DNA from 4 places in the Streptomyces kanamyceticus genome. Region 4 is predicted to be linked to each of the others. Evidence: riboswitches for the same ligand, from Rfam matches in the RefSeq annotation. Region 4 holds a riboswitch; each other region holds the start of a gene.
What was found. A riboswitch is a leader RNA that binds a small molecule or an ion and turns the genes downstream of it on or off. The one in region 4 is predicted to bind cobalamin.
Positions count from the first base shown of each region.

Region 1: it holds a riboswitch for cobalamin, as region 4 does, so the genes downstream of both, CP970_RS14285 (ribonucleoside-diphosphate reductase subunit alpha) here and CP970_RS01530 (CoA-acylating methylmalonate-semialdehyde dehydrogenase) in region 4, are expected to answer to the same signal.
Region 2: it holds a riboswitch for cobalamin, as region 4 does, so the genes downstream of both, CP970_RS27125 (ABC transporter substrate-binding protein) here and CP970_RS01530 (CoA-acylating methylmalonate-semialdehyde dehydrogenase) in region 4, are expected to answer to the same signal.
Region 3: it holds a riboswitch for cobalamin, as region 4 does, so the genes downstream of both, CP970_RS33715 (cobalamin biosynthesis protein) here and CP970_RS01530 (CoA-acylating methylmalonate-semialdehyde dehydrogenase) in region 4, are expected to answer to the same signal.

Region 1 covers NZ_CP023699.1:3,533,496-3,539,163, reverse strand. Annotated here, with positions in the region: gene CP970_RS14285 (ribonucleoside-diphosphate reductase subunit alpha) at 1-2,123, opposite strand, end outside; cobalamin riboswitch at 2,252-2,375, opposite strand; gene CP970_RS14280 (GNAT family N-acetyltransferase) at 2,451-2,945, opposite strand; gene mctP (monocarboxylate uptake permease MctP) at 3,032-4,657, opposite strand; gene CP970_RS14270 (DUF3311 domain-containing protein) at 4,654-4,908, opposite strand; gene CP970_RS14265 (CstA-like transporter-associated (seleno)protein) at 5,030-5,227, opposite strand; gene CP970_RS14260 (carbon starvation CstA family protein) at 5,224-5,668, opposite strand, start outside.
Region 2 covers NZ_CP023699.1:6,309,412-6,315,079, reverse strand. Annotated here, with positions in the region: gene CP970_RS27135 (ABC transporter ATP-binding protein) at 1-26, opposite strand, end outside; gene CP970_RS27130 (FecCD family ABC transporter permease) at 23-1,036, opposite strand; gene CP970_RS27125 (ABC transporter substrate-binding protein) at 1,129-2,100, opposite strand; cobalamin riboswitch at 2,146-2,288, opposite strand; gene CP970_RS27120 (Mov34/MPN/PAD-1 family protein) at 2,290-2,712, opposite strand; gene CP970_RS27115 (amino acid permease) at 2,806-4,275, opposite strand; gene CP970_RS27110 (DUF2017 domain-containing protein) at 4,626-5,234, opposite strand; gene clpS (ATP-dependent Clp protease adapter ClpS) at 5,278-5,592, opposite strand.
Region 3 covers NZ_CP023699.1:7,765,309-7,770,976, forward strand. Annotated here, with positions in the region: gene CP970_RS33710 (cobyric acid synthase) at 1-512, opposite strand, end outside; gene CP970_RS33715 (cobalamin biosynthesis protein) at 509-1,447, opposite strand; cobalamin riboswitch at 1,557-1,700, opposite strand; gene CP970_RS33720 (hypothetical protein) at 1,826-2,050, opposite strand; gene CP970_RS33725 (inorganic phosphate transporter) at 2,063-3,355, opposite strand; gene CP970_RS33730 (lysozyme) at 3,558-4,310, opposite strand; gene CP970_RS33735 (class II aldolase/adducin family protein) at 4,366-5,073, shown strand; gene CP970_RS33740 (alpha/beta hydrolase) at 5,153-5,668, shown strand, end outside.
Region 4 covers NZ_CP023699.1:379,768-385,435, reverse strand. Annotated here, with positions in the region: gene metE (5-methyltetrahydropteroyltriglutamate--homocysteine S-methyltransferase) at 1-702, opposite strand, end outside; cobalamin riboswitch at 864-1,078, opposite strand; cobalamin riboswitch at 1,376-1,570, shown strand; gene CP970_RS01530 (CoA-acylating methylmalonate-semialdehyde dehydrogenase) at 1,869-3,368, shown strand; gene CP970_RS01525 (acyl-CoA dehydrogenase family protein) at 3,365-4,525, shown strand; gene CP970_RS01520 (enoyl-CoA hydratase/isomerase family protein) at 4,522-5,652, shown strand.

The DNA of each region.
Region 1 (5,668 bases), 3.2 Mb from region 4:
CCGCGCTGCGGGATCTCCCACGCGGTGCGGTACAGGTCGCGGACCTCTTCGGGGATCCAGCCGAAGCCCTGCACGGAGCCGTTGGCCTCGCGCAGCGCCTCACGGGTCTGCGCGTCCCAGACGCCGAGCCGCTTCAGCTCCTGCACCAGATAGGCGTTGACCTGGAGGAACTCGCCGGACAACGTCTCGCGCTTGAAGAGGTTGGAGACCTGCGGCTCGATGCACTCGTACACACCCGCGATGGACGCGATCGTGGCGGTCGGCGCGATGGCGAGCAGCAGGGAGTTGCGCATGCCGGTCGTGGCGATGCGCTCCCGCAGGGCCGCCCAGCGCTCCGGCCAGGTCAGCTCGACGCCGTAGTGGTCGGGGTGCAGGACGCCGCGCGCGGTGCGGGTCTTCTCCCAGGCGGGCAGCGGGCCGTTGCGCTCGGCGAGGTCCGCGGACGCCTCGTACGAAGCGAGCATGATGCGCTCGGCGATGCGGGTGGAAAGGGCGCGCGCCTCGGGGGAGTCGAACGGCAGCTTCAGCTGGAAGAAGACGTCCTGGAGGCCCATCGCGCCGAGGCCCACCGGGCGCCACTTGGCGTTGGAGCGCCCGGCCTGCTCGGTCGGGTAGAAGTTGATGTCGACGACGCGGTCGAGGAAGGTGACGGCGGTGCGGACGGTCTCGTCGAGCCGCTCCCAGTCGATGTCACCCTCGCGTACGAACGATCCGAGGTTGACCGAGCCGAGGTTGCAGACGGCCGTCTCCCCGTCGTCCGTCACCTCCAGGATCTCCGTGCAGAGGTTGGAGGAGTGCACCGTGTGGCCGGGCTCCGCCGTCTGGTTGGCGGTGCGGTTGGCGGCGTCCTTGAAGGTCATCCAGCCGTTGCCGGTCTGCGCGAGGGTGCGCATCATGCGGCCGTACAGGTCCCGGGCCGGGATGGTCTTCTTCGCGTGACCCGCGGCCTCCGCCGCGCGGTAGGCGGCGTCGAACTCCTCGCCCCACAGGTCGACGAGCTCGGGCACGTCGGCCGGGGAGAACAGCGACCAGTCCTGGTCGGCGGCGACCCGGCGCATGAACTCGTCGGGGATCCAGTGCGCGAGGTTGAGGTTGTGCGTGCGGCGCGCGTCCTCACCGGTGTTGTCGCGCAGCTCCAGGAACTCCTCGATGTCGGAGTGCCAGGTCTCCAGGTAGACCGCGGCCGCGCCCTTGCGGCGCCCGCCCTGGTTCACGGCCGCGACCGAGGCGTCGAGGGTCTTCAGGAACGGCACGATGCCGTTGGAGTGCCCGTTCGTGCCGCGGATCAGCGAACCGCGGGAGCGGATGCGGGAGTAGGAGAGCCCGATGCCGCCCGCGTGCTTGGAGAGCCGCGCGACCTGGTGGTAGCGGTCGTAGATCGAGTCGAGCTCGTCGAGCGGGGAGTCCAGGAGGTAGCAGGAGGACATCTGCGGGTGCCGGGTGCCGGAGTTGAACAGCGTCGGCGAGGACGGCAGGTAGTCCAGGCGGCTCATCAGGCCGTACAGCGCGGCGACCTCGTCCAGGGCGCGGGCGCTGGCTGTCTTTGCATCAGATGCAGTCTCCGCGAGGCCGCTCGCCACGCGCAGCATGAAGTGCTGCGGGGTCTCGATGACCTGCCGGGTGATGGGGTGGCGCAGGAGGTAGCGGCTGTGCAGGGTGCGCAGGCCGAAGTAGCCGAAGCGGAAGTCCGCGCCGTCCGCGAGCGCGGCGTCCACGAGCGCGTCGAGCCGGGCCGCGTGCTCGGTGACGAAGGACGCCGTGCGGTCGGCGATCAGGCCCTCGCGGTGGCCGACCGCGACGGAGTCGGTGAAGGAGCGCACGCCCTGCGTGGCCGCTTCCTCGCGGATGCCGATCGACAGGAGCCTGGCGGCGAGCTTGGAGTACGCCGGGTCCTCCGAGATGAGCCCCGCGGCCGCCTCGGTCGCCAGTTCCCGCAGCTCGGCCACGTCGGCCCGGGCCGACCTGCCGCGCAGCGCGGCGGCGGCGACCCGCCCCGCGTCGGCGTCGGGCAGGTCGGCGGTGAGGTCGGTCAGGGTGCGCAGCAGCGCGGTCCCTGGCGCGTCGGTACCCTCGGCGGTCGGCGTGGTCGTCGCTGACGCAGGTTCGGCAGGCGCGATGGTCACGTGGAGCTCTCCCTCGCTCGGCTCTGGGCCAGGGGAGGGAATGGTGCACGGGCGCACCCGGGCAGGGCGGCGTACCGCGTCCACCGGCCCACTCCACGAGGCCCGGACGGTCGGCACCCGGGCCGGACGGCTCGGGTGCGCTGCCGGCAGGTCCTCGGACTTGCGGGTACGACAAAGACGTACACATACACCGTTGCGGGACAGTTCCGGACTTGCACCGGATTCCCCTGCGACGACAGCGAGCACGAGCATACATCTTGTGCCGGGTTTCTGAAGCAGGCCCACATCTTGTGTCGACGCCGAACGGCCGGTGGTGCGGAGAGTGTCCTAGAACGTCAACTCGTAGGTCAGCAGCGTCAGGTCGGGGATCGGCTGCCAGTCCCGCTCCGGGGTCCGTACGAAGCCGAGGCGCTCGTAGAGCCGGTGGGCGGCACGCATCGAGGGCTGGGTGGACAGGACGAGCCCCGTGCGGCCCGCGTCCCTGGCGCGCCGCAGGCACTCCCGCACCAGGGTCTCGCCCGCGCCCCTGCCGCGCGCCGCGGCGGATACGGCCAGCATGCGGATCTCCGCCTGGTCGGCCCGCGCGATGTCGGCCATCGGCCCGCCGGACGGGACGAAGGCCACGCAGCCGAGCGGCCCCTCGTCGGCCGCGGCCACCAGGACCTCGGTCTGCGCGGCGCGTCCCGCCACGTCCCGCAGCACCGAGAGGTAGGGGTCGTCGGCCCCGAGGCTCAGATGTCCGTCGTCGAGGTATGCCCCCGCGGTGAGGTCGCCCAACGCCTCGTACTCGTCGGGGCGCGCGTCTCTGATCGTGATGTCCATGTGGCGAAGTGTGCAACAGGGGTACGACGATGGGCCGCCGGTTTTCCGGCGGCCCATGTCGGGTGTGGAAGGAGCGGGTCAGGGGATCAGTGCCCGGCGCCGGCCGTCGCCTTCGGCAGGTCCTGGACCACGCCGGGATCGCCCGCGTCCGCCGTGTAGTCCCCGGGCGAGGTCTCGTCGATGCCCTCGGGGGCCTTCAGCGCCTTCAGGGCGAAGGTGAGGACCACGGTCACGATCACGTTCAGGACGAACGCGGTGAGGCCGATGTAGCCGATCTCACCGATGCCGGGGATCGTGTCGGACGAGCCACCGAAGTGCTTCTGCGTGGGCGAGGCGACGCCGTACGCCGCGAGCGTGCCGTAGACCATGCCGACCGCCCAGCCCGCGAGCAGCGCCCAGCGGTGGGGCCAGCGGGTGAACAGGCCGCCGACCAGCGCGGGCATCGTCTGCAGGATCCAGATGCCGCCGAGCAACTGGAAGTTGATCGCGACGGTCTTGTCCATGGTCAGGACGAAGACCAGCGCGCCCACCTTCACCAGGAGCGAGACCAGCTTGGAGATCTTGGTCTCCTGCTCGGGCGTCGCGTCGGGCTTGAGGAAGTCCTTGTAGATGTTCCTGGTGAAGAGGTTCGCGGCCGCGATGGACATGATGGCGGCGGGCACGAGCGCGCCGATGCCGATCGCGGCGAAGGCGACGCCGGTGAACCAGTCGGGGAACATGTCCTCGAAGAGCTGCGGGATCGCCAGCTGGCCGTTGTCGACCTTGATCCCGGCCGCGATCGCCATGAAGCCGAGCAGCGCGAGCAGCCCCAGCATCAGTGAGTACAGCGGCAGGATCGTGGTGTTGCGGCGGATCACGTTGCGGCTCTTGGAGGAGAGCGTCGCCGTGATCGAGTGCGGGTACATGAACAGCGCGAGGGCCGAGCCGAGCGCCAGCGTCGCGTACGTCCACTGGCCCGCCTCGGGCGGCGCGAGCGCGCCGCGCGGCTTGTCGGTGGCCGGGTTGGTCTGCTCGAAGGCGTGACCGGCCTTGGCGAAGATGTCGTCGAAGCCGCCGAGCTTGATGGGGATGTAGATGATGGCGACGATGATGACGAGGTAGATCAGGCCGTCCTTCACGAACGCGATGAGCGCGGGGGCGCGCAGGCCCGAGGAGTACGTGTAGGCGGCGAGCACCGCGAAGGCGATGAGCAGCGGCAGGTCCTTGACGAACCAGTTGGTGTCGGGTCCTCCGCCGACGCCCATCACGTCCAGGACGGCCTGGATGCCGACCAGTTGGAGCGCGATGTACGGCATCGTGGCGAGGATGCCGGTGACCGCGACGGCCAGTGAGAGCCCCTTGGAGCCGAACCGGCCGCGGACGAAGTCCGACGTGGTCACGTACCCGTGCTTGTGCGAGACCGACCACAGGCGCGGCAGGAAGGTGAAGATCAGCGGGTAGACGAGGATCGTGTACGGGACGGCGAAGAAACCGGCCGCGCCCGCCGCGTAGATCGCCGCGGGGACGGCCACGAAGGTGTACGCCGTGTACAGGTCGCCGCCGAGCAGGAACCAGGTGACCCAGGTGCCGAACGACCGTCCGCCCAGGCCCCATTCGTCCAGGCTCTCGGTCTCGGCCTTGCGCCAGCGGGCGGCGAGGAAGCCCATCACCGTGACGGCGATGAAGAAGAAGATGAAGACGGCGAGCGCGACGCCGTTGACTCCGTCGTTCATGAGCGCCCGCCTTCCTTACGGGCGCGCTGGTCACGCTGCCACAGCTTGTACGCGATCATCGTCAGGAGCGTGGAGATGAGCACCCACAGCATCTGGTACCAGTAGAAGAACGGGATGCCGATGAAGGTCGGTTCGATCTTCGCGTAGGAACTCACCCAGAGCATCGCCACGAACGGCGCGACGAGACAGAGGGCGATGACCACCCGGACCGGTGTGACCACCGGTCGGCTCACTTCAGGCGCATCTGACATGTCACGGCTCCGCTCCCTCGCTTATCCCACCTTTAACGTGCGGGAAATCTAAGCGAGAGTCTTGATCTATGGAACCCCCGTCCGGATAACGGACGGGTCAACAGTGCGTCAATGTGCCTGCTCAGCAGCAGCGGAACCCCTGTCGGGGGTCCGACTCCTGGCCATCTGTCCGCTTACGCTCAAAAGTGCGGCGGCTGGGGACAGTTGCGGCCGGATGGTCCCTGCGAATATGGGCCACGTACCGTTCGTACGCCGACTCGTCGGTCAGCTCACGGACGTACCACCGCATCCAGCGCGCGCCGCGCAGCAGCCACGTCATGGAATCAGCTCCCGTTTCTCCTCGCGCGTCGCGATCAGTCCGGCGGGGGCCGTCAACTTCGACTCCACGTACGGCGCTTCGCTCAGGCGCGAGGCGGCGGGATCGCGGATGTGCTTGACGCAGATCCGGGCCGCGTCGGCGATCACGATGACGATGAGCAGGGCGAGCGCGGCCGAAAGGACGCCGTCCACCGTGGAGTTGGTGACCACGGTGTGCATGTCGTCCATGGTCTTGGCGGGCGGCAGGACCTTTCCGGCGTCGATCGCGTCCTGGTAGTTCGAGCGCTGCTGGAAGAAGCCGACGCGCGGATCGCTGGAGAACACCTTCTGCCAGCTCGCGGTGAGCGTGACCGTGGCGTCCCAGACCAGCGGAATCCCGGTGATCCAGGCCCACTTGAGGCGCCCGGACTTCACGAGGAGCGTCGTGCAGACGGCGAGTGCC
Region 2 (5,668 bases), 5.9 Mb from region 4:
TCACCGGCGGGCAGGGGCTGGTTCATGCCGGGACTCCTTCGGTACGCCGCCGCAGCAGCCACAGGAAGAACGGGCCGCCCGTCAGCGCGGTGAGCACGCCGACCGGGATGTCCTGCGGCGCGGCGACCGTGCGCGCGGCGAGGTCGGCGACGACCAGGAACACCGCGCCCATCAGCGCCACCACCGGGAGCAGCGCGCGGTGCGCGGCGCCGACCAGCATGCGGGCGGCGTGCGGCACCATCAGGCCGACGAACCCGATGGCCCCGCTGTACGCGACCAGGACGCCGGTCAGGAGCGAGGCGAGCACGAAGACCGCGGCGCGGAAGCGCGCCGTGTCCAGGCCGAGGACGGTGGCGCCCTCCTCGCCGACGAGCAGCAGGTCCAGGGGGCGGGCGAGCGCCATCAGCAGGGCCGTGCCGACGACCAGGGCGCAGCAGGGCAGGGCGAGCATGTCCCAGCGGGCGCTGCCGAGGCCGCCGAGCGTCCAGTACAGGACTTCCTTGAGGTGGTCAGCGCTGTCCGCGGTGACCAGGATGAGGCTGGTCAGGGCGGTCAGGATGTACGAGACGGCGACGCCCGCGAGGATCAGTCGGCCGGTCGCGAACCCGCCGCCGCCGCTGCGGGCCAGCGTGTAGACGAGGACCAGCGAGATCAGCGCGCCCACGAAGGCCGCGGCGGGGATGGTGACCGTGGTCGCCAGGGCCGAGCCGACACCGAAGGTGCCGCCGAGCACGATGGCGCCGACCGCGCCCACGGAGGCGCCCGAGGAGACGCCGAGCAGGAAGGGGTCGGCGAGGGGGTTGCGGACGAGGGCTTGGAGGACGGTGCCGATGACGGCGAGTCCGGCGCCGACGGCTGCGCCGAGCAGGACTCTGGGGAGTCTTACGTCCAGCACGATCGTGCGGAACGGGGAGGGTTCCGCGTTTCCCGTGAGGATCTCCAGGACCTGGCCCGGGGGGATCCGCACCGAGCCGAGGGCGAGCCCCGCGACCGTCGCTGCCGCGAGGGCTGCGGTGAGTACGGTGCAGATCAACAGGTGCTGCCCCCGTGACCTGCGTTTATCGCCCTTCGGGCTCGTCCTCAATCGCCGGACGGGCTGGAACTTGCTCCCCACGGTCCGAACCTGGCTCACAGCTGCGCCGCCAGCTTCCTCACCGCCTCCGGTGCTCGTACGCCCGTCACCATGTCCGAAAGCGGCAGCACCGCGAAGCTCTTGTTCTTGATGGCGGGGACGTCGGCCAGGGCCGGGTCGTCGAGGAGGCGCTTCTTCTTCTGGGCCAGCGTCGTCGCGCCGTAGTCGAGGATCACGATGGTCTCGGGGTTGCGGTCCACGACCGTCTCCCAAGAGGCGTCGGCGAAGGACTTGTCGACGTGGGAGAGGATGTTGCGGCCGCCCGCCCGCTTGATGATGTCGTTGCCGATGCCTCGGCCGCCGACGCTGAACGCCGTCTTGTCGCCGCTGTCGTAGACGAACACGGACCGGGGCTTCTTGCCCTTCGACTTCTTCGCCGTGGCGGCCAGTTCGCGCTCGGCGCCGCCGACCCAGGTGTCCGCGCGGTCCCGCACCCCGAAGGTGGCGCCGACCTCGCGGACCTCGCGGAAGACGTCGTTCATGGTGACGGGGCGCTTCGCGCAGCCCTCGATGTTCAGGCGGCTCTCGATGCCGGACTTGGCGAGCGCTCCGCGGCTTCGTCCGTCGCCCGCGAGGAAGGCGCTCGCGTAACCGCCGTACACGAAGTCGGGGTTGGCGGCGAGCAGCTTCTCGTAGGAGGGGTACTCCTTGGCGACGACGGGGAGGGAGTCGTATGCCTTCGCGTACTTCGGCAGGACCTTGTCGTCGAGGTAGGCGGTCCCCGCCATGCGGTCCTTGAGGCCGAGTTCCAGCATCACCTCGGTGGCGTGCTGGTTCATGGTGACGGCGCGCTTCGGGGGTGCCTCGTACGTCGTCTTCACACCGCAGTTGGTGACGGTGTACGGGAATCCCGCGGCCTTGGCGGCGGGCTCGCTGTCACCGCCGGAGTCCGACGAGGAGCACGCGGCGAGCGGGACGAGCAGGGTGGCCGCGGCGAGCACGCGTATGCCGGTGTGACGTCGGGACATGGCTGTTGCTGCCTCCTCCAGGGGATTTCCGCGTCCCCTGCGTAGCGTGGAGAAGGGCGGCAGGTCAGTTCCTGACTCCCCCGCCCCTGAATGGGGGTGGGGTCACAGTGGCGGGACCGTGCCGGGTTCGCACCGGCTTCCTGGCTCCTGCCGCCCTCTTGGGTAAGGCCGAGTAAAGCTGAGTAAAGATCAGTATGCCTCTACGACCTTTACCTCTTCCTCGGTGACCTCGCCCTCGACGATCCGGTAGGAGCGGAACTGGAAGGGGCCCGCGTCGTCGGTGTCCGCCGTGGAGACCAGGACGTAGTGCGCGCCGGGCTCGTTGGCGTAGGTGATGTCGGTGCGCGAGGGGTAGGCCTCGGTCGCGGTGTGCGAGTGGTAGACGATCACCGGCTCCTCGTCGCGGTCGTCCATCTCGCGGTAGAGCTTGAGGAGGTCGGTCGAGTCGAACTCGTAGAACGTGGGCGAGCGGGCCGCGTTCAGCATCGGGATGAAACGCTCGGGGCGGCCGGTGCCCTCCGGGCCCGCGACCACACCGCAGGCCTCGTCGGGGTGGTCCTGGCGCGCGTGCGCGACGATCTGGTCGTGGAGGGCCTGGGTGATGGTCAGCATGGCAGCCAGGATAAGCAGAGGGGCCGGCCCGTACCGAGGAGTGGTACGAACCGGCCCACATGCTGGGATCCAGCGGTTGCCGCGTTACGTGCGCTACTTCACCGCGTCCTGCGGCTCGGCCTTGCCGCCGCCGGACACCTGGGTGTTCCTGCGCTGCATGACCAGGTAGCCGACGCCGAGGATCAGGGCCCAGACCGGAGCCGCGTAGAGCGAGATGCGCGCGTCCTTGTCGATGCCCATCATCACGATCACCATGCCGATGAAGGCGAGGGCGAACCAGCTCGTGTACGGGGCGCCCGGCGCCCGGAAGGTGGACTGCGGGAGCTCGCCGCGGTCGGCCTTGCGGCGGTACTTGATCTGGCAGACCAGGATCATGATCCAGGCCCACATGCCGGAGATGGTCGCGAAGGAGACGACGTAGTTGAACGCCTCGCCCGGCCACTGGTAGTTGATCCAGACGCCGACCAGCATCAGCGCGGCGGAGAAGGTCGTGCCGACGAGCGGCAGGCCGTTCTTCGTGAGCTTGGTGAAGAACTTCGGGCCCTGGCCGTTCATCGCCAGGTCGCGCAGCATGCGGCCGGTGGAGTACATGCCGGAGTTGCAGGAGGAGAGCGCGGCCGTCAGGACGACGAAGTTGACGATCGCCGCGCCGATGCCGAGGCCCATCTTGTCGAAGGCGGCGACGAACGGCGAGACGCCCGGCACGAACTCCGTCCACGGGACGACCGAGAGGATCATGATGAGCGCGCCGACGTAGAAGACGGCGATGCGCCACGGCACGGTGTTGATGGCCTTGGGCAGGACGGTCTTCGGGTCCTTGGACTCGCCCGCGGTGACGCCGACGAGCTCGACGGCGAGGAAGGCGAACATCACGATCTGCAGCGTCATCAGCGTGGAGCCGATGCCGTTGGGGAAGAAGCCGCCCTGGTCCCACAGGTGGGTGACGGAGGCGGTGTCACCGGCGTCGGAGAAGCCGATGGTGAGGATGCCGACGCAGATCAGGATCATGCCGATGATCGCGGTGACCTTGACCATCGAGAACCAGAACTCGAGCTCACCGAAGAGCTTCACGGAGATCAGGTTGGCGCCGTAGAGGATGACCGTGAAGATCAGCGCGTATCCCCATTGTGGAATGGAGTCGTGTGTCCAGTACTGCATGTACTGGGCGGCCGCCGTGACTTCCGTGATGCCGGTGACGACCCAGAAGAGCCAGTACGTCCAGCCGGTCACGTACCCGAAGAACGGGCCGATGAATTCACGCGCGTACTCCGAGAAGGAGCCCGACACGGCGCGGTACATGAGCAGCTCGCCCAGGGCCCGCATGATGAAGAAGATGACGAGGCCCGCGATGGCGTACGCCAGGATGAGGCTCGGTCCGGCCTTGTGAATGGCCTTGCCCGCGCCGAGGAACAGGCCGGTGCCGATGGCACCGCCGATCGCGATCATCTGGATCTGCCGGGCCCCGAGCCCGCGCTGGTAACCCTCGCCCTCGCCGGACTGCCCGGCGGCGGACTGCCCGGCCTCATTGCCGTCGTGATGCTCTTCGACCTGCACTGAGGTCATGGTGACGCCTTTCTCCATGCTGATCCGCGCCCGCACATCTGCGTTGTGGCTGCGGATCAGGTCCTGATCCCCCCGGATATGGAATGGAGTGCTACCGGCGGTCTGCCGGCTGGAGCGCCCTCGGCGACATGGGTGGCGTCACCGAGCGGTCGTGAAGATTTATCACGGCGGCAACGGTGACGCTTTGAGCCACATGTGGCCCACGTCACTGGAAGAAGCGGACAAAGTTCTCTTGCGTCGCCATAAACGGGCATTGGCTTGACGGGATCGTTATCCGGATTTGAGCGGCCGCTGAGCGAACCGTGCGGCGGCGCCGCAGAATGCTGCTATATACACCCAGTACCGGCCCGCTACTGCTCCAGCAACGTCCCGACCAGCGTTTCCTGCAGTCCGCCGAGCCACAGATAGGCCATCACCATCGGCTTGCGCGGGTCGGAGTCGGGGAGGCGGTAGAGCAGGTCCGCGTCCTCCTCGTCGGAGACGTCGAGGCGCGTGCCGATCGCGAGACGCAGGTCGTTGAGCGAGCCGAGCCAGTGCCGCGACTCCTCGACCGACAGTTTCAGGACGGCTCCGCCGTCGCCCGACGCCGTCATCGAGTCCAGCGAGCGGATCACGACCAGGGCGTCGTCGCGCTTCTTGGCCCGCAGGTCGTTCTCCGTGAAGCGCCTGAACTCGGCCGAATACGCGCGCAGTTCCTCCGGGTCGCCGACGGCGCCCTGCTCGCTGCCGGGCCCTCCGTAGGCGTCGGGGAGCAGCCGCATCATCACCGGGTCGGCGGGCGGCTCGCTCGGGCCCTCGGCGAAGAGCTCGGCGAGCGGGTCGTCGGAGGGCTCACCGCCAGGTCCCGGGCCGATCAGCTCCAGGAGCTGCACGGCGAGGGAGCGGATGATCGAGATCTCGACCTCGTCGAGCGCGACGGCGGCGCCGCCCCCGGGGATGGGTTCGAAGTGTCCTGGCATCAGATGCGTCGCTGCTTCCGGTCCGTGCGCTGCGGGCGGGCCGCTACTTGCGGTCCTGCTGAAGGGTGGCCCAGAGGCCGTAGCCGTGCATGGCCTGGACGTCGCGCTCCATCTCCTCGCGGCTGCCGCTGGAGACGACCGCGCGGCCCTTGTGGTGCACGTCCATCATCAGCTTCGTGGACTTCTCCTTGGAGTACCCGAAGTACGTCTGGAACACATACGTCACGTAGCTCATCAGGTTCACGGGGTCGTTGTGCACGAGCGTGATCCAGGGGACGTCCGGCTCGGGGACGACGTGTACCTCTTCGTCCGAATCGGGTCGGGTGATCTCTGCGGGAGCCGTACTCACCTGCCCCATGCTGCCACCCCGAGGGGGGCCTCGCACAAACGCCCTCCCGTACGACTGCCCTTCCGTACGACCGCATTCGCCGTAC
Region 3 (5,668 bases), 7.4 Mb from region 4:
CCGCCCCTGTCGATGTCGCCGACCACCAGGACGGGGAAGCGGGCGGCCCGCGCGATCCCCATGTTCACGATGTCCGTGCGCCGCAGGTTGATCTCGGCGGGGCTGCCCGCGCCCTCACAGATCACGGCGTCGTACGTGCTCCGGAGCTCATCGAGGCATCCCACGACGGTCTCCAAGAGCGCCGCCTGGCGCCCCCCGTGGTAGCCGCGCGCGCTCATCTCGCCCACCGGCTTGCCCATGAGGACGACCTGGCTGGAGCGGTCGCTGCCCGGCTTGAGCAGCACCGGGTTCATCAGCGCGCTCGGCTCCACCCGCGCGGCCTGCGCCTGCATGGCCTGCGCACGCCCGATCTCGGCGCCTTCGTGCGTGACGAAGGAGTTGAGGGACATGTTCTGCGCCTTGAAGGGCGCGACGGACACGCCCTTGCGCGTCAGCCACCGGCAGATCCCGGCGGTGACGACGCTCTTGCCCGCGTCCGACGTGGTCCCCGCGACCAGCAGCCCGCCGCTCATGCGTCTCTCCGTTTCCGCCGGGCGGCCGCCACCGCGACCCCCAGCGCCAGCCAGCTCACCCGTCGAGAGAGCCGCACGGCCCGCTCGATGTCCGGGACCCGTACGGCACGCCCGGTCGCGTTCAGAACAGGACGGTGCTCGACCCGCCCCGCGTACGAGAGCGTCCCACCGAGCCGTACGCCGAGGGCCCCGGCGAAGGACGCCTCGACGGGCCCCGCGTTGGGACTGGGATGCTTCGCGGCGTCCGCGCGCCAGGCCCGCAGCGCGCCGCGCGGCGAGTCGCCCGCGAGCGTCGCGAGGACGGCGGTCAGCCGGGCCCCGGGCCATCCCATGACGTCGTCGGCCCGGGCGGAAGCCCACCCGTACCGCCGGTACTTGGGCGACTTGTGCCCGACCATCGCGTCGAGCGTGTTCACGGCGCGGAAGGCGACGAGCCCCGGCACCCCGCCGAGCGCCCCCCACACCAGGGCCCCCACCACGGCGTCCGAGGTGTTCTCCGCGACGGACTCCACCACGGCCCGCGCGATCCCGTCGGCGTCGAGCGCCTGCGGATCCCGCCCGCACAGGTGCGGCAGCCGCTCCCGCGCGACCTCGATGTCCCCGGCCTCCAGAGCCCCGCCGACGGCCCGCGCCTCACGCCCGAGCGAGGTCCCGCCGACCACGGCCCAGGTCGCGGCGGCCGTCAGCGCGACGGATCCGGCAGGTGAACGGCGTACGAGGGAAGAGGCGAGCGCGGCGGCACCCGCGGCGCCACCGGCGCACACCATGGCGTGCAACGCGCCCCACCCGCGGTGGTCGCGCCACAGCACCCGCTCGACGGCACCCGCCGCACGCCCGAACGCGGCGACCGGATGGCCCCGGCGCGGATCGCCGAGCAGCAGGTCGCCGATGAGACCGGCGGCGGCGCCGTACGCGAAGTCGCGATCGGCACTCACGGGGGTCAGCCGGTCGCCGTGCCGAGGAGCTGACTCGTACTCGGAAGGGGAACCGGCAAGGGGCGGCCGCGCATGGCGATATGTCCTCACTCAGGGTGTCCGCGCCCTGGTTCGACGTGATGCGGCGGCGCGAGTTCCTGGCTTCCGGGGAGGTCGCTCCCCGATGACAGTGGCGGGACCGCGCCGGATTCGCACCGGCTTCCTCACCTGCCGCCGTAGTTGGCCCCGGCAGTCCACCACGCCCCGCGAACGCCCGTCAACTCGCCGTTGACCTGCGGCGGGAGACTGTGCGGAGCCCCACACACGACGGTGGGGTGCGGGACGCATACGCACGTCCCGCACCCCACCGGTGAAGCTGTCGTCAGGCTCGGACGAGGCTCAGGCGACGATCAGATAGATCCCGTACGCCACCGCCGCCGCGCACAGCGCGAAGCAGGCGTACGCGCCGGTGCGGGCCACCGCCGCGGAGCCGCCGCCGGACGCGGCCGCCGCCTCCTGCTTGGAGAGGCCGACGATGCCGAGCGTGAACAGGCCCACCAGGGCCACCGTCACCGCGAGGCTGACTCCGAAGACGGAGCCGAGAGCTGCCCAGTCGATGCTCATGCTGATCCGTCCTTACACCGTCGCGGGCCTGGCGGGGTCCGCCATGGCGCCGGTCGTGGTCGTGGTCGGGGCCGAGATGGTGGCCTTGACCGGGTCTTCGGAAGAGGAGTCCGTGGTGGCCGTCGTGCCCACCGGGGGCGGTGAGACGGCGGCGATCGCGGTGGTCACGACGCCCGCGGGCTCGGCGTCCTTGGCGGCGCCGATCTCGTCGTCGGTGACGTTGGTGTGGTCGACGGCGTCGCGTCGCGAGAGGACCCAGATCACGGCCGAGCCGCCGATCAGGATCGCGGCGGTGGCCGCGATGCCCCAGGGGCCCTGCTTGGTGAGGAACTCGGCGCCCGCGCCGACCAGACCGGCGGCCGGCAGGGTCAGGCCCCACGCGACGAACATCCGGGTCGCGGTCGACCAGCGGACCACGCCGCCCTTGCGGCCGAGGCCCGCGCCCATCACGGCGCCGGAGCAGGACTGGGTGGTGGAGAGCGAGAAGCCCAGGTGCGAGGAGGCGAGGATGACCGTCGCGGCGCTGGTCTGGGCGGCGAAGCCCTGCTGCGGCTGGAGGTCGGTGAGGCCCTTGCCCATGGTGCGGATGATGCGCCAGCCGCCCAGGTAGGTGCCGAGGGCGATGGCCACACCGGCCGAGACGATGACCCACATCGGGGGGTTCGCACCGGGGTTGAGGACACCGCCGGTGACCAGGGCGAGCGTGATGATGCCCATGGTCTTCTGCGCGTCGTTGGTGCCGTGCGCCAGTGAGACGAGGCCCGCGGAGGCGATCTGGCCCACGCGGTAGCCCTTGGCGGTGGCCTTGGTGTCGGTGTTGCGGCCGATCCGGTACGTCAGGCGCGTGGCCAGCATCGCGGCGATGCCCGCCACGAGGGGCGCGGCGAGGGCCGGGATCAGGATCTTGGTGACGACGGTGCCGCCGTTGATCGACGACCAGCCCATCGACATGACCGCGGCGCCGATGAGGCCGCCGAAGAGGGCGTGGGAGGAACTGGAGGGCAGGCCGACCAGCCAGGTCAGCAGGTTCCAGAGGATCGCGCCGACGAGCGCGGCGAAGATGACCTCTGTCTTGAGGCCGTCCTCGTTGACGATGCCGCCGGAGATCGTCTTGGCGACTTCGACGGAGAGGAAGGCGCCGACGAGGTTGAGCACGGCGGACATGGCCACCGCCGTCTTGGGCTTGAGAGCGCCGGTCGAGATGGTCGTCGCCATCGCGTTGGCAGTGTCGTGGAAACCGTTCGTGAAATCGAACACGAGAGCGGTGACGATCACGATCCCGAGGAGAAGCGTGATGTGTTCCATTTACCCAGGCTTCTGTTGGACGTCAGTGGCATGTGGAACGTAGGCAACCTGGGTGAACGGAAAGTGAACTGGGACGGGCGGTGCGGTGACTCGAAGCGGAGCGCCGCCACCCCGTCTCCGCCAGGTGTCTGACGAAGATCGTACGGAGCGATGGCGCGAGGCCCGGAATCTGGGCGGAGTGTCGGCTTCCGGGACCCCTCGGCTACCCCCGGGCGAACCGCTTCAGCTGCGCCGCCGAGCCGTTGAAGAGATTCTGATCACCCGGCAGTCCGCCGTGGTTGTCGTACTGCCAGAACGTCCAGAACGCCCAGCCCCTGGGCAGCGCCCCCGCCGAGGACCCCCAGCGCGCGAGCCACAGGGCGTGGTGCGCGGCGAAGGCCCCGCTGCCGCCCGTGCAGTCGTTCCACCACTTGGCGGTCGTGTAGATCACCGGACGACGTCCGGTACCCCGCTTCACCGCGTCGCTGAAGGCCTGGATCCAGTTCACCGTCCTGGCCTTGCTCAGGCCGTAGCACTTCCGCTTGTCGTACGGGTTGTCCTCGATGTCGAGCGCGGGCGGCAGCGTCCGGCCGTCCGCGCGCCAGCGCCCGCCGTGGTCCATGAAGTAGCGGGCCTGGGCCGTGCCTGAGGACTTGCTGGGCACCGCGAAGTGGTACGCCCCGCGGAGCAGTCCCGCGGCGCGCGAGCCGTCGTACTGCTGGGCGAAGTAGGGGTTGAGGTAGGAGTCGGACTCGGTCGCCTTCACGTAGACGAACCGCGCGCCCTTGTCCTTCGCCCGCTGCCAGTCCACGTTCTTCTGGTGCGAGGACACGTCGTGCCCCCGAGGCCCGCCCGCCGCCGAAACCGGAATCTCGGCGAGGGCGGTACCCGCGACGGCGAGGGCCGCCACGGCGGCCGCGACGAACCGGGCGTGACGACGGGCGCGACGACGGGACGGCATGTGATCACGAGCCATGTTTCTCCCGGGTTCCGCCCTATGGTGAGCGCCGCCCCGCTGGCAGGATCACCGCATGACTGAGCAACGACAGGACGCGGCGCGGGACACGGCGGGCGATGCGGGGGGCACGGTCCCGGGCGCCGTCGAACAGGCGTGGGCCGAGCTGGTGGAGACCGCCCGCAGAACGGTGCGGGACGGCCTGGTCGTCGGCACGTCGGGCAACGTCTCCGTACGCGTCGGCGGCACGATCCTGGTCACCCCGAGCGGTGTGCCCTACGACCGGCTTGCCCCGGGGGACGCGCTCGGCGTCGACATCGAAGGACGACGGCTGTTCGGCGACCTCTCGCCCACCAGCGAGCTGCCCATGCACCTCGCGATCTACCGCGAGACCGACGCGAGCGCCGTCGTCCACACCCACGCCGTGCACGCCACGGCCGTCTCGATGCTCGTGCCCGAACTCCCCGCCGTCCACTACATGACGGGCATCCTCGGCGGCCCCGTCCGGGTCGCTCCGTACGCCCTGTACGGAACGGAGGAGCTGGCCGCGAACATGCTGCACGCCCTGCGCGACCGCACGGGATGCCTCCTCCAGAACCACGGAACGGTCACCTACGGAGACTCCCTGTCCCAGGCGTACGACCGCACGGCCCAGCTGGAATGGATGTCCCGCCTCTGGCTCACGGCGAGCTCGCTGCCCGGCCACACCCCCACGCTCCTTTCCCCGGCCCAGCTGCGTGAAGCGGAGGAGCGGCTACGGGGGTACGGACAGCGGCGCTCCTGACCCGCGCCCCGGCGCGGCGGCATCACCCGCCGGGCACCGCCCACTGGCCCCGTGCGCTCCCTCCCCGGACACTGGAGCCGTGCGCCCAGCCAAAGCGACGGCAGCAGCCGTCACCGTAGCCACCGGAGTCACCGCCGCTCTCGGCGCGGCCGCAGTCGCGGCGGGCCGGTACGCCAGCGACGCCGCCCTCAAGGCCCCGGCGGGCCGCCCCCTGCCGACGGAGCCCCGTCTCACCGTGCACGCCACGGCCGCGGGCCAGATCACCCTGACCCGCGCCCTGGCGAGCCTGCGCCCCGGCACCTACGGACTCGGCGGCGACGGCACGCACGCGATCGTCGGGCCCGTCCTGGAATCGGCCCCGCACGCGGCGGACACCGTCGTACGCCGCCTCGAAGCCGTCACCCACGGCACCCTGGAACCCGGCGCGAAGGTCTGGCTCACCCCGCAGGTCCACATCGGCGACCCGCACGCCGCGCTCGGCATCGACCACGCGGACGTCGACATCCCCGGCGAACTCGGCGGCCTGCCCGCCTGGTTCGTGCCGGGGGCCCGCGACACCTGGGTCATCGCCGTGCACGGCCTCGGCACGACCCGC
Region 4 (5,668 bases):
GGCGCGGGTGGCGGCGTTGAGCTCGGCCGGGGTGCGGTCCTGCACCAGGGCGGGCTCGTCGAGCTGCACCCACTGGGCGCCGGCCGCGCGCAGATCGGCGAGCACCTCCGCGTACACCGGAAGCAGCCGGTCGAGGAGGGTGAGTGGCTCGAAGTCGGCGGGGACTCCCGGTGCGGGCTTGGCGAGCAGCAGGTAGGTGACGGGGCCGACGAGGACCGGGCGGGCCGAGAGGTCGAGCGCGAGGGCCTCCTTGAGCTCGGCGACCTGCTTGGCGGAGTCGGTGGCGAAGACGGTGTCCGGGCCCAACTCCGGCACCAAGTAGTGGTAGTTGGTGTCGAACCACTTGGTCATCTCCAGCGGCGCCACGTCCTGGGTGCCGCGAGCCATCGCGAAGTACCCGTCCAGGGCGTCGGATTCGAAGGACGCGCGGTGCCTGGCGGGGACGGCGCCGACCATGACGCTGGTGTCCAGCACGTGGTCGTAGTACGAGAAGTCGCCGGTCGGCACCTCGTGGACACCGGCCTCCGCCAACTGCCGCCAGGTGGTGCGACGCAGCTCCGCCGCGGTCTCCCGGAGGGCGTCCGCGGTGACGCGGCCCTTCCAGTAGCCCTCGACGGCCTTCTTCAGTTCACGGTTCGCGCCCTGACGGGGGTAGCCGTACACGGTGGCCCGTGCTGCCGCGGCTGCGGACTTCGTTGTCACGGAAATCTCCTTCGCGAGATGACTCCTGAACATCCCGGGGACGGGACGCGGACGCGAAGGGATGACGGACCGTCCGGCCTCACACGCGTCGATGACACGGTTCTCCGAACGGTATGCGCGCCGACCCGCCCACGAGGTCACCGGGATTCCGCACGTGATCGGTCACGTGCGGGCAACGGGCAGGTCTTCGGACTCGTGGGCACATCCGCCGAGGCGGATTCCTACTGGCCGTCGCTTCCCGGATCCGCCGGATCCAGTGCGTATGACGGCGGTCGTTCCCACTCACCGCTGCGGGGCAGTCCCGGATTCCCACCGGGTTCCCTCTTGCGACGCGCCTGCCTGGCGGACAGGGCGAACCAGCTGCACGGGCCACCTTAGAGGGTGCGGGCCGTCTTGGGCAGCACTGATCACATGTCGGATCGCCCCAAGCTGCAGCTTGGGTCTTGGTGAGGAAACCCGAGGATTGACTTGGCTGTTGGGGAAGCGGGACGATCGTTTCGGGCCCAAGGCGGCAACCCGGCCGGGCCCCGACACCGATCCGGACGGTGTCGGGGCCCGGCCGGGTGTCGACCGCCTCGCCGACGTGTTCGGCCGGAAACGGCTGCCCGTCGGCCGGAAAGAGATCGCCCGTCCCCCGGCTGCGCGAGCCTGTCGGGGTGGACTTACTAGGACGTCCAACTATATGGTCCTCGGCAAGGCCCGCGGTGTCAGGGAAGCCGGTGTGAATCCGGCGCGGTCCCGCCACTGTGACCGGGGAGTGCGTTCTCGCAACACAACGCGCCACCGAGGGACGTCGTGTCCGTCGGGAAGGCGGGGGAGCGCGCGCTGATCCGGGAGTCAGGATACCGGCCGCGGGGTGTTCCGTGTTGTCCACGAGGATGGAGCAGACACGCATGGCACCGGTCCGTACCCACGACCCAGGTGATCCGGCGGAGCGACCGACGGTATGCGCCGACTTCTAGCGCACCGGCGACGTAGGCCCACGAGGTAGGCCCACGAGGTGGGCCCGACTCCCGGCTCCCCGGCGGCGTACGTCAACTCGCGGCTCACCGACGGCTCTTCGGCCCTCGCGTCCCGCGGCCCCGATCCGAGCGCGCCCCACCGGGCGCCGCCCGTCGGTGTGCCGCGCCATCCCCGGATCCCCACCTGACGAGAGCAGGCTCATCGTGGTCCGTGAACTCACCCATTTCATCGGCGGCAAGCACACCGTCGGCACGTCCGGCCTCTTCGGCGACGTGTACGACCCCAACACCGGCTCCGTGCAGGCCCGCGTGCCGCTCGCGGGGCGGGCCGACACCGAAGCGGCGATCGCCGACGCCACCGCCGCCCAGCGGGCGTGGGGCGAGTGGAACCCGCAGCGCAGGGCCCGCGTCCTGCTGCGCTTCCTCCAACTCGTCGACCAGGAACGCGAATCCCTGGCGCAGCTGCTCTCGGCCGAGCACGGCAAGACCGTCGCCGACGCGCACGGCGACATCCAACGCGGCCTGGAGGTCGTCGAGTTCGCCGCCGGGATCCCGCACCTGCTCAAGGGCGAGTTCACCGACAACGCGGGCACCGGCATCGACGTGCACTCGCTGCGCTCCCCGATCGGCGTGGTCGCCGGGATCACCCCGTTCAACTTCCCCGCCATGATCCCGCTGTGGAAGGCCGCGCCTGCCCTCGCCTGCGGCAACGCGTTCATCCTGAAGCCCTCGGAGCGCGACCCCTCCGTACCCCTGCGCCTGGCCGAACTCTTCCTGGAGGCGGGGCTGCCGCCCGGCGTCCTGAACGTCGTCAACGGCGGCAAGGAAGCGGTCGACACCCTTCTGGCGGACTCGCGCGTCGGCGCGCTCGGCTTCGTCGGCTCCACGCCGATCGCCGCGCACATCTACGCCACCGCCGCCGCCCACGGCAAGCGCGCCCAGTGCTTCGGCGGCGCCAAGAACCACCTGATCGTGATGCCGGACGCCGACCTCGACCAGGTCGTCGACGCCCTCATCGGCGCCGGATACGGCTCGGCGGGCGAGCGCTGCATGGCCATCTCGGTGGCCGTACCCGTCGGCGAGGAGACGGCCGACCGGCTCGTCGCCGCGCTCAAGGAGCGCATCGGCGCGCTGCGGATCGGCCGCTCCGACGACGCGGAGGCCGACTTCGGCCCGCTGGTCAGTCAGGACGCCCTCGACCGGGTCCGCAGGTACGTCGACATCGGCGTCAACGAGGGCGCCGAACTCGTCGTCGACGGGCGGAACTTCACCCTGCCGGGACACGAGAACGGCTTCTTCGCGGGAGCCACCCTCTTCGACCGGGTCAGCCCCCGGATGCGGATCTACCGCGAGGAGATCTTCGGCCCCGTCCTGTGCGTCGTCCGGGCCGCCGACTACGAGCAGGCCCTGCGCCTGCCCAGCGAGCACCCCTACGGCAACGGCGTCGCGATCTTCACCAGGGACGGCGACACCGCACGCGACTTCACCCGCCGCGTCAACACCGGCATGGTCGGCGTGAACGTCCCCATCCCGGTCCCCGTGGCGTACCACACCTTCGGCGGCTGGAAGCGATCGGGATTCGGCGACCTCAACCAGCACGGCCCGGACGCGATCCGCTTCTACACCCGTACGAAGACCGTCACCTCGCGCTGGCCCTCCGGAGCCAGGGAAGGCGCGAACTTCTCCATCCCCACCATGGGATGAGCGCCATGACCACCACCACCTCGCTCACCGAGGACCAGCAGGCGCTCGTCGAGACCACCCTCGACTTCGCCGAGGACCACCTGGCCCCGCACGCCGTGCGGTGGGACCAGGACAAACACTTCCCGCTCGACGTGCTGCGCAAGGCCGCGGGGCTCGGACTCGGCGGGGTCTACGTACGCGAGGACGCGGGCGGCAGCGGTCTCAGCCGTGCCGACGGGGTCCTCGTCTTCGAGGCCCTCGCCTCCGGCTGCCCCTCCATCGCGGGCTACCTCTCCATCCACAACATGGTCGCCTGGATGATCGACACCTACGGCGACCAGGACCAGCGGGCCCGCTGGCTGCCCCGGCTCTGCGCCATGGAGGACCTCGGCAGCTACTGCCTGACCGAACCCGGGGCCGGATCGGACGCCGGGGCGCTGCGCACCGGCGCGGTCCGCGACGGCGACCACTACGTCCTCACCGGCGTCAAGCAGTTCATCTCCGGTGCGGGCGCCGCGCAGGTGTACGTCGTCATGGCGCGCACCGACGGGGCGGGCGCCCAGGGGATCTCCGCGTTCCTCGTCGATCGGGACGACCCCGGCCTGTCGTTCGGGCCGAACGAGAAGAAGATGGGCTGGAACGCCCAGCCCACCCGCCAGGTGATCCTCGACGCCGTCCGGATCCCCGCCGACCGGCTGCTCGGCCGCCCGGGCGACGGCTTCCGGATCGCCATGAACGGCCTGAACGGCGGCCGACTCGGCATCGCCGCCTGCTCCCTCGGCGGCGCCCGCAGCGCCCTGGACCGCAGCCTGGCCCACCTCGCCGACCGGGAGGCGTTCGGCGCGCGGCTGCTCGACGCGCAGGCCCTGCAGTTCCGCCTCGCCGACATGGCGACCGAACTCGCCGCCGCCCGCGCCCTGGTCCACCAGGCCGCCCAGGCCCTGGACCGGGCCGACCCCGGCGCGCCGCAGCTGTGCGCGATGGCCAAGCGGTTCGCCACCGACACCGGCTACGCCGTCGCCGACCGGGCGCTTCAACTCCACGGAGGGTACGGCTACTTGAACGAGTACGGCATCGAGAAGATCGTCCGCGACCTCCGCGTCCACCAGATCCTGGAAGGAACCAACGAGATCATGCGCGTCATCGTGGCCCGCGGACTGACGGAGGCGCTCCGATGACCGGCTCTGAAGAGCTGACCGAATCCGAGAAGACGGCCGACTCCGCAGAGCAGGTGCTGCTCAGGACCGAGGGCCACGCCGCGTTCCTCACCCTCAACCGGCCGCGGGCGCTCAACGCCCTCACCCACGCCATGGTGCGGCGCATCGACGAGGCGCTGACCGCCTGGGAACACGATCCGGCGGTGCGGACCGTGGTCATCACGGGCGCGGGGGAGCGGGGGCTGTGCGCGGGCGGTGACATCCGTGCCATCTACGAGGACGCGCGGGCCGGGAGCGAGGAGCCCACGGCCGCCAGCGCTTCGGCCTCCGCCGACTTCTGGCGGGACGAGTACCGGCTCAACGCCCGGATCGCCCGCTATCCCAAGCCGTACGTCGCGGTGATGGACGGCATCGTGATGGGCGGCGGCGTCGGCGTCTCCGCGCACGGCGACGTACGCGTCGTCACCGAACGCTCCAGGATCGCCATGCCCGAGACCGGCATCGGCTTCGTACCCGACGTGGGCGGCACCTACCTGCTCGCGCTCGCCCCCGGTGAGCTGGGCACCCATCTGGCGTTGACCGGCGCCCAAGTCGGCTCCGCCGACGCCCTGTTGTGCGGGCTCGCCGACCATTTCGTACCGCACGACGACCTGCCCCGGTTCCTCGGCGAACTCGCCGCGCGACCGGTCTGGGACGCGCTCAAGGAATACGTGCGGCAGCCGCCGCCCGGCGAACTCGCGGGCCAGCGCCGCTGGATCGACGCCTGCTACGCCGCCGACACGGTGGAGGAGATCGTCGCCCGGCTCCGCGGCCACGGCGCGCGCGCCGCCGAAGCGGCGGCCGAAACGCTCGCCACCAAGTCGCCCACCGCCCTGAAGGTCACGCTCACCGCGCTGCGCGGGGCACCGGGGCTCGGCCCGCTGGAGCGCGTCCTCGAACAGGAGTACCGGGTCTCCTGCGCCGCGCTCTCCTCGTACGACCTGGTCGAGGGGATCCGGGCGCAGGTGATCGACAAGGACCGCAGCCCCCGCTGGAAACCGGCCACCCTGGCCGAGGTCACCGGCGCGGACGTGGCGCGCCACTTCGGCACGCCGCCCGCCGGTGGCGAGCTTCACCTGGCGACGACCCCACAGGAGGTGGCGTGGTGAACGGCACGCGCACGAT